2 regions of the Actinomadura sp. NTSP31 genome follow, and region 1 is predicted to be linked to the other one. Evidence: predicted binding sites of a transcription regulator. Region 1 holds the regulator's gene; the other holds the start of a gene.
The links. Region 1 encodes HspR, which represses chaperone genes until heat shock. Its sites were predicted from a motif close to ANTTGAGTCNNNNNGACTCAANT; they were not measured.

Region 1 (3,403 bases):
GACGTGATGTAGCGGTCCGACAGCGTCGCCGCCGCGACCAGCGCCGAGTCGTTGATCTGCACCTTGTGGTGCGCCTCGTAGCGGCCCTTCAGCCCGCGCAGGATCGCGATCGAGTCCTCCACGGACGGCTCGCCCACGAACACCTGCTGGAAGCGGCGCTCCAGCGCCGGGTCCTTCTCGATCCGCTCGCGGTACTCGTCCAGCGTCGTCGCGCCGATCATCCGCAGCTCGCCGCGCGCCAGCATCGGCTTCAGCATGTTGCCGGCGTCCATCGCGCCCTCGGCCGCGCCCGCCCCGACGACGGTGTGCAGCTCGTCGATGAACGTGACGACCCGCCCCTCGGCCTCCTTGATCTCGTTCAGGACGGCCTTCAGCCGCTCCTCGAACTCGCCGCGGAACTTCGCGCCCGCCACCATCGCGCCGAGGTCCAGCGAGACCAGCCGCTTGCCGCGCAGCGACTCGGGCACGTCGCCCGCGACGATCCGCTGCGCGAGGCCCTCGACGACGGCCGTCTTGCCGACGCCGGGCTCGCCGATCAGCACCGGGTTGTTCTTCGTCCGCCGCGACAGCACCTGCACGACCCGGCGGATCTCCGCGTCGCGCCCGATCACCGGGTCCAGCCGGCCGTCGCGCGCCGCCTCCGTCAGGTCGACGCCGTACTTCTCCAGCGACTGGTAGGTGCCCTCGGGGTTCTCGCTGGTCACGCGGGCGTGCCCGCGCACCTTCTCGAACGCGTCCAGCAGCGCCTGCGGCGTCGCCCCGAACTCCTTCAGCAGGCCCGCCGCCGGGCCGCCGTCCGCCGCGAGGCCCACCAGCAGGTGCTCGGTCGAGACGTACTCGTCCTCCAGCTGCTGCGCCCGCGCGCCCGCCGTGTTCACCGCCCGGTTCAGCTGCCCCGACAGCCGCGGCGTCGCGACCGTCGAGCCCTGCGCCTTCGGCATCGCCGCGAGCTGCTCCTCGGCCCGCCGCCGGATCGCCTGCCAGTCCGCGCCGACCGCCTCCAGCAGCGGCACCGCGGTGCCCTCCGGCAGGCCGATCAGCGCCACCAGCAGATGCTGCGGCTCCACCTCGGGGTGCCCCTCGGCCGCCGCCCGCCGGGCCGCGACCGACACCGCCTCCTGGCTCTTCTGCGTCAGCTTGACGTCCATGTCCCCGTACTTTCCCTGGGGCGCGGCCCCAGCTCCTACTCCCGGTTGCGCTCGTGCCACACCACGACGCTGGTGTGCCTGATCGGCACCAGGTCGGAGCCCGGAGTGCCGCCCGGGTCCCCGTGCCGCCGCTGCTGCGCCAGGCGCGCCGCGACCGACCGGGTCGATTCGAGTTCGTTCGCGAGCTCCTCCAGGGCGGCGTGCGCCTTGGCGAGCTCCTCGCGGAGCCGCACGTTGTCGCGCTGCAGCTCCAGGATGTGCTTGATGCCGGAGAGGTTGACGCCCTCCTCCTGGGAGAGCCGCTGGATCTCGCGCAGCATCACGATGTCGCGCATCGAGTACCGGCGGCCCCGCCCGGCCGTGCGGCCGGGGCACACCAGCCCCATCCGGTCGTAGGTGCGCAGCGTCTGCGGGTGCAGCCCGGACAGTTGCGCCGCCACCGAGATCACATAGACCGGAGTGTCGTCGCCGAACGGTTCCACTGGCTCACTCCGTTCTCGCCTGCTGGAGCAGCTCGCCGCGCAGGTCCTCGCCGGCGCCCGCGTCGCGGAGCCGCTCCAGCGCCTCGCGGGTCTGGTCGTCCAGCTTGCTCGGCACCTGCACGTCCACGGTGACGAGCAGGTCGCCCTTGGTGCCGTCGCGGCGCGCCGCGCCGCGGCCCCGCACCCGGAACGTGCGGCCGTTCGGGGTGCCCTCCGGCAGGCGCAGCGTCACCGGCTGGCCCTGGAACGTCGGCACCCGGATCTCCGCGCCGAGCGCCGCCTCCGGGAACGTCACCGGGACGGTCATCGTCAGGTTGTCGCCGGCGCGGCCGAACACCTTGTGCGGCAGGACCTTGATGTTCACGTACAGGTCGCCCTGCGGGCCGCCGTTCTCGCCCGGCGCGCCCTTGCCCTTCAGCCGGATCCGCTGCCCGTCCGCGACGCCCGCCGGGACGCGCGCCTGGATGGTGCGGTCGGACTGCTTGCGGCCGCTGCCGTGGCAGGTCGGGCACGGGTCGTCCACGACCAGCCCGCGGCCGTGGCACTCCCGGCACGGCTCCTGGAAGCCGAAGTTGCCGAGGTTGCGGGTCTCGTGCCCGGTGCCCTCGCAGTTCGGGCACACCCGCGGCACCGTGCCGGCCTTCGCGCCGGTGCCCCGGCACGACGGGCACGCCGCCTCGCTGGTCAGCTTGATCGGGACGGTCACGCCGTTCATCGCGCGCCCGAACGACAGCGTCACGTCGGTCTCCACGTCCGCGCCGCGCCGCGCCCGCCGCGTCCCGGTGCCGGTCGTGCGGGTGCCGCCGCCGCGGTTGAACAGGCCGCCGAACAGGTCGCCGATGCGCTCGCCCGCGCCGCCCGTCTGGGTGCCCCCGGTCTGCCCGAAGATGTCCCCGAGGTCGAAGGGGAAGCCCCCGCCGCCCTGCTGGCCGCGGAAACCGCCCGGCATGGACCGCACCGCGTCGTACTCCTTGCGGCGCTTGTCGTCCGACAGGACGTCGTACGCCTCGGAGACCTCCTTGAAGCGGTCCTCGGCGTCGGCGTCCCCCTTGTTGGCGTCCGGGTGGTACTTGCGCGCCAGCTTCCGGTAGGACTTCTTGATCTCCTCCTGCGAGGCCGACTTCGAGACACCGAGGACCTTGTAGTAGTCCTTCTCCAGGTAGTCCTTGGTGCTCACGGCGCCCCGCTCTCTGCTATCGCCACTTGCGTCGAATCTTCGTCCGCCCGGCCCCGGGCCCGTCCCCGCGGGGACGGGCCCGGGCGGGCGTCTTCGCTCCGCCCGGAGGCGGGATCACTCGTCGCCGTCGTCGCCGCTCTCGTCGTCGACGCCGGCGTTCGGGTCGGGCTCGGCCACCGCGACGCGGGCGGGCCTCAGGACCCGCTCGCCGATCCGGTACCCGGGCTGCAGGACGTCCACCACGCTCGTCTCCTCGACGTCCGCCGAGTAGGAGTGCATGAGCGCCTCGTGGACGGTCGGGTCGAACGGCTCGTTCTTCTCCCCGAACTTCTCCAGGCCGAGCTTGCCGGTGACCGCCTCCAGGCTCTCCGCGACGGACTTGAAGCCGCCGGTGAGCTCGTCGTGGTCCCGGGCGCGGCCGATGTCGTCCAGCACCGGGAGCAGTTCGGACAGCACCTGCCCGAGGGCCTGCTCGCGGACCGCGACCCGGTCCCGCTCGACCCGCTTGCGGTAGTTGTCGTACTCGGCCTTGAGCCGCTGGAGGTCGGCCAGCCGCTCGTTCAGCTGCGTCTTCAGCGAGGAGACCTCCTCGTCGG
Region 2 (3,403 bases), on a different contig from region 1:
CGAGCTGGCGCGGCAGCAGGTGGTCGCGGGCGATGGTGACCTTCTCGTGCTCGGTGTAGCCGTCCAGCTGGACGAGCTCCATCCGGTCGAGCAGCGGCCCGGGGATCGCCTCCACCACGTTCGCGGTCGCGAGGAACAGCACGTCGCTCAGGTCGAGCTCGACCTCCAGGTAGTGGTCGCGGAACGTGTGGTTCTGCTCGGGGTCGAGGACCTCCAGCAGCGCCGCGGTCGGGTCGCCCCGGTAGTCCGCGCCGACCTTGTCGACCTCGTCCAGCAGCACGACGGGGTTCATCGAGCCCGCCTCGCGGATCGCGCGGACGATCCGGCCCGGCAGCGCCCCCACGTACGTGCGCCGGTGACCGCGGATCTCCGCCTCGTCCCGGACGCCGCCGAGCGCGACGCGCACGAACTGGCGGCCCATCGCCCGCGCGACCGACTCGCCCAGCGAGGTCTTGCCGACCCCGGGAGGACCGGTCAGCGCCAGGACGGCGCCGCTCCGCCGCCCGCCCACGACGCCCAGGCCGCGCTCCTCGCGCCGCTTGCGCACGGCCAGGTACTCGATGATGCGCTCCTTGACGTCGTCGAGCCCGGCGTGGTCGGCGTCCAGGATCTCGCGCGCGCCCGCGATGTCGTAGGCGTCCTCGGTCCGCTCGTTCCACGGGATGTCGAGGACGGTGTCCAGCCAGGTGCGGATCCAGCCGCCCTCCGGCGAGGCGTCGGACGACCGCTCCAGCTTGTCGACCTCCTTCAGCGCCGCCTCGCGCACCTTCTCCGGGAGGTTCGCGGCCTCGATCCGGGCCCGGTAGTCGTCCTCCTCGTCGGCGGGGTCGCCGTTCAGCTCGGCCAGCTCCTTGCGGATGGCCTCCTGCTGCTGCCGCAGCAGGAACTCCCGCTGCGTCTTCTCCATGCCCTCCTGGACGTCCTTGCGGATGGTCTCCGCCACGTCCAGCTCGGCGAGGTGGTCGCGCGTCCAGCCGATGACCAGCTCGAGCCGCTCGACGACGTCGATCGTCTCCAGCACCTCGACCTTCTGCTCGGTCGTCAGGTACGGCGCGTACCCGGCGTTGTCGGCCAGCGTCGAGGGGTCGTCGATCTGCTGCACGACGTCCACGACCTGCCACGCGCCGCGCTTCTGCAGGATCGCGCTGACCAGGCCCTTGTACTCCTTGGCCAGCTCCTGCGCGCGCCCGCTCGCCGGCGGCGTCTCGATCGCGGCGCCCTCGACCCACAGCGCCGCGCCGGGTCCGGTCGTCCCGGTCCCGATCCGCACCCGCTGCACGCCGCGGACGACCACGCCGGGCTCCCCGCCCGGCAGCCGCCCCTCCTGCTCGATGACGCCGAGCGTGCCCACGCCGGCGTACTGCCCGTTCACCCGCGGCACCAGCAGCACCCGCGGCTTGCCCGCCGACCGGATGCCCGGCCCCTTGGGCTGCGCCACCGCCTTCGCGGCCTCGACGGCCGCCCGGACCTCGCCGCTCTCGGACAGGTCGAGGGGCACCACCATGCCCGGCAGAACGGCCCCGTCGTCCAGGGGCAGCACCGGCAGCGTCAGGGTCTCGCTCATGCTCAGCTCCAAGTCCGTCGTCGCGGCCCCCTCGGGAGGGACCGTCCCGGTCGCCCGGGAACCCAACATCAAGTTGAGTCATACACACTCAAGAAAACGGAGCAACTAATAATTTCCTCAGCAACGTTCGCTCTCAGCGATCAGCGTCGGGCCGGCCCGCCGTCCCGTCCGCGCGAACTCGCGGGTGGTCGTGCAACGTTCGGACCAAGCTTGCGATTCCGCCCGCGCCGGCGCCCCCGGACGTGGTCGTGGAACGCCCGGTCGCGGTGCGTCCGACGCGCATCCTCAGCGCGACGGACCGGGCCTTCCGCGGGTGGTCGCGAGGTGGGCGGCTTTGAGCGCGCTGGTGATGGAGACCTCCGCCAGGAAGCCGGGGGCGGCGGTCATGTCGCCGGCCAGGTAGCGGCCGTCCCCCCGGTCGATCGCGGGACGGTCACGCCAGGATCGGCCGGGAAGGTCGAGCGCACCGGTGCGGTGCAGGGCGGCCTGGTCGCGCCGCCAGGTCAGGCGATCAGGCCAGCCGGGCAGGGCGAGGTCGAAGAGGTCCTCGAGCCGCCGCAAGGCCCCCGTCTTGGACTCCCCGGGACGGACCGGCATCGCGGCCTGGATCAGCGCTTCGCCCCGCGGCCCCATGGACGGGTCGATTCCACTGACACGCTCAAGGAATCCGCCCTCGTCCAGGTCGAACAGCAGGAAGCGATCCGTGCGCGCCGGCCGGACGGCGATGTCGAGCAGGACGGCGTGCCCGCTGTGCCAGGCCAAGGCGTCGTCGTTCAGGAGACCACGAGCGGCGGCCAGGGTGGTGGCGATGATGACCGGGCCGTCCTCGGGCAGCTCGGTGACCCGGGACGAGGTGTGGATGCGCACGCCCAGCCCACGTGCATGCCGCACCATGCGGTCGACGACCGCGCCCCAGCCGCCGCGCGGGTAACGCGTGGCGGGGTAGCCGGCCCGCGCGACGCGCAGCAGCCGCTGGTGGGCGAACTCGGCGGACAGCGCGCCCGGGTCGGCGGTGTAGGTGGCCGGTCCCAGGACGCCCGCGGCCGCCTCGAACGCCTCCGTCCCGAACCGGTGGGTCGCCCAGGTGCGGAAGTCCTGGTCGGCGGGGGCGAGCGGACGGCGCCCGAGGGTGAGCATCCGGACGAACGACACCGGCGGCAGGACGCGTACCCGCCCGGAATGCCGGAAGCGCAGGCCGGCCAGGTGCTGCGGCAGGAGCCGTGCGGCGGGACCGGCCAGGCCGCGAGCGGCCAGCCAGCGCCAGGGTGCGCCGTCGGAGTAGAAGGCGTGGGTTCCGTCGTTCGCGATGTACGGGGACGCGGTGGAACGGGCCCGTCCGCCGAGGGTCGCGTGAGCTTCGTGCAGGACGACGTCCGCGCCCCGTTCGGCGCAGGCGATCGCCGCGGTGAGACCGGCGATGCCGCCGCCGATGATGGTGGTGGTGGTGGTACTGATGCGCGTCATGCGATCAAGGACGCAGCGCCCAGCCGTCCTGTGACAGGACTCCGGTGAGTTTCCGTGGATTGACGATGAGGTAGCAGGCGCTGATCGCGCCGTCGGTGACCTCCAGCTGGAAGCAGACGACGACGCGCTCTCCGGCGGTGAGCAGGATGGCGGGCAGGCCGTTGACGGTGGCCGGCCGGAACCCGATCGGCGCGGTCGCGTCCACCCCGACCGAGTCGAAGAACCCCGGCCGGAGCCGCAGTACCCGCAGCAGGAAACGCGCCACCGGTTCGGAGCCGGTGACGACCCGGCGCGGCGCCAGGGCCTCGCCGCCGCCGTCCGCGATCAGGCGGACGTCGGGGGCGAGCAGGGCCAGCAGCCCGTCCAGCGTCCCGT

Region 2: a site for HspR is predicted at 1,636-1,658, ahead of lon (endopeptidase La). Genes of this name have one in related genera too.

The regions. Positions count from the first base shown of each region.
Region 1 is NZ_JBGNUT010000028.1:93,861-97,263, forward strand. Features, by position in the region: gene clpB (ATP-dependent chaperone ClpB) at 1-1,148, opposite strand, end outside; gene ACA514_RS36145 (heat shock protein transcriptional repressor HspR) at 1,184-1,630, opposite strand; gene dnaJ (molecular chaperone DnaJ) at 1,635-2,807, opposite strand; gene grpE (nucleotide exchange factor GrpE) at 2,922-3,403, opposite strand, start outside.
Region 2 is NZ_JBGNUT010000002.1:364,383-367,785, reverse strand. Features, by position in the region: gene lon (endopeptidase La) at 1-1,564, opposite strand, end outside; gene ACA514_RS04520 (FAD-dependent oxidoreductase) at 1,850-3,028, opposite strand; gene sigJ (RNA polymerase sigma factor SigJ) at 3,033-3,403, opposite strand, start outside.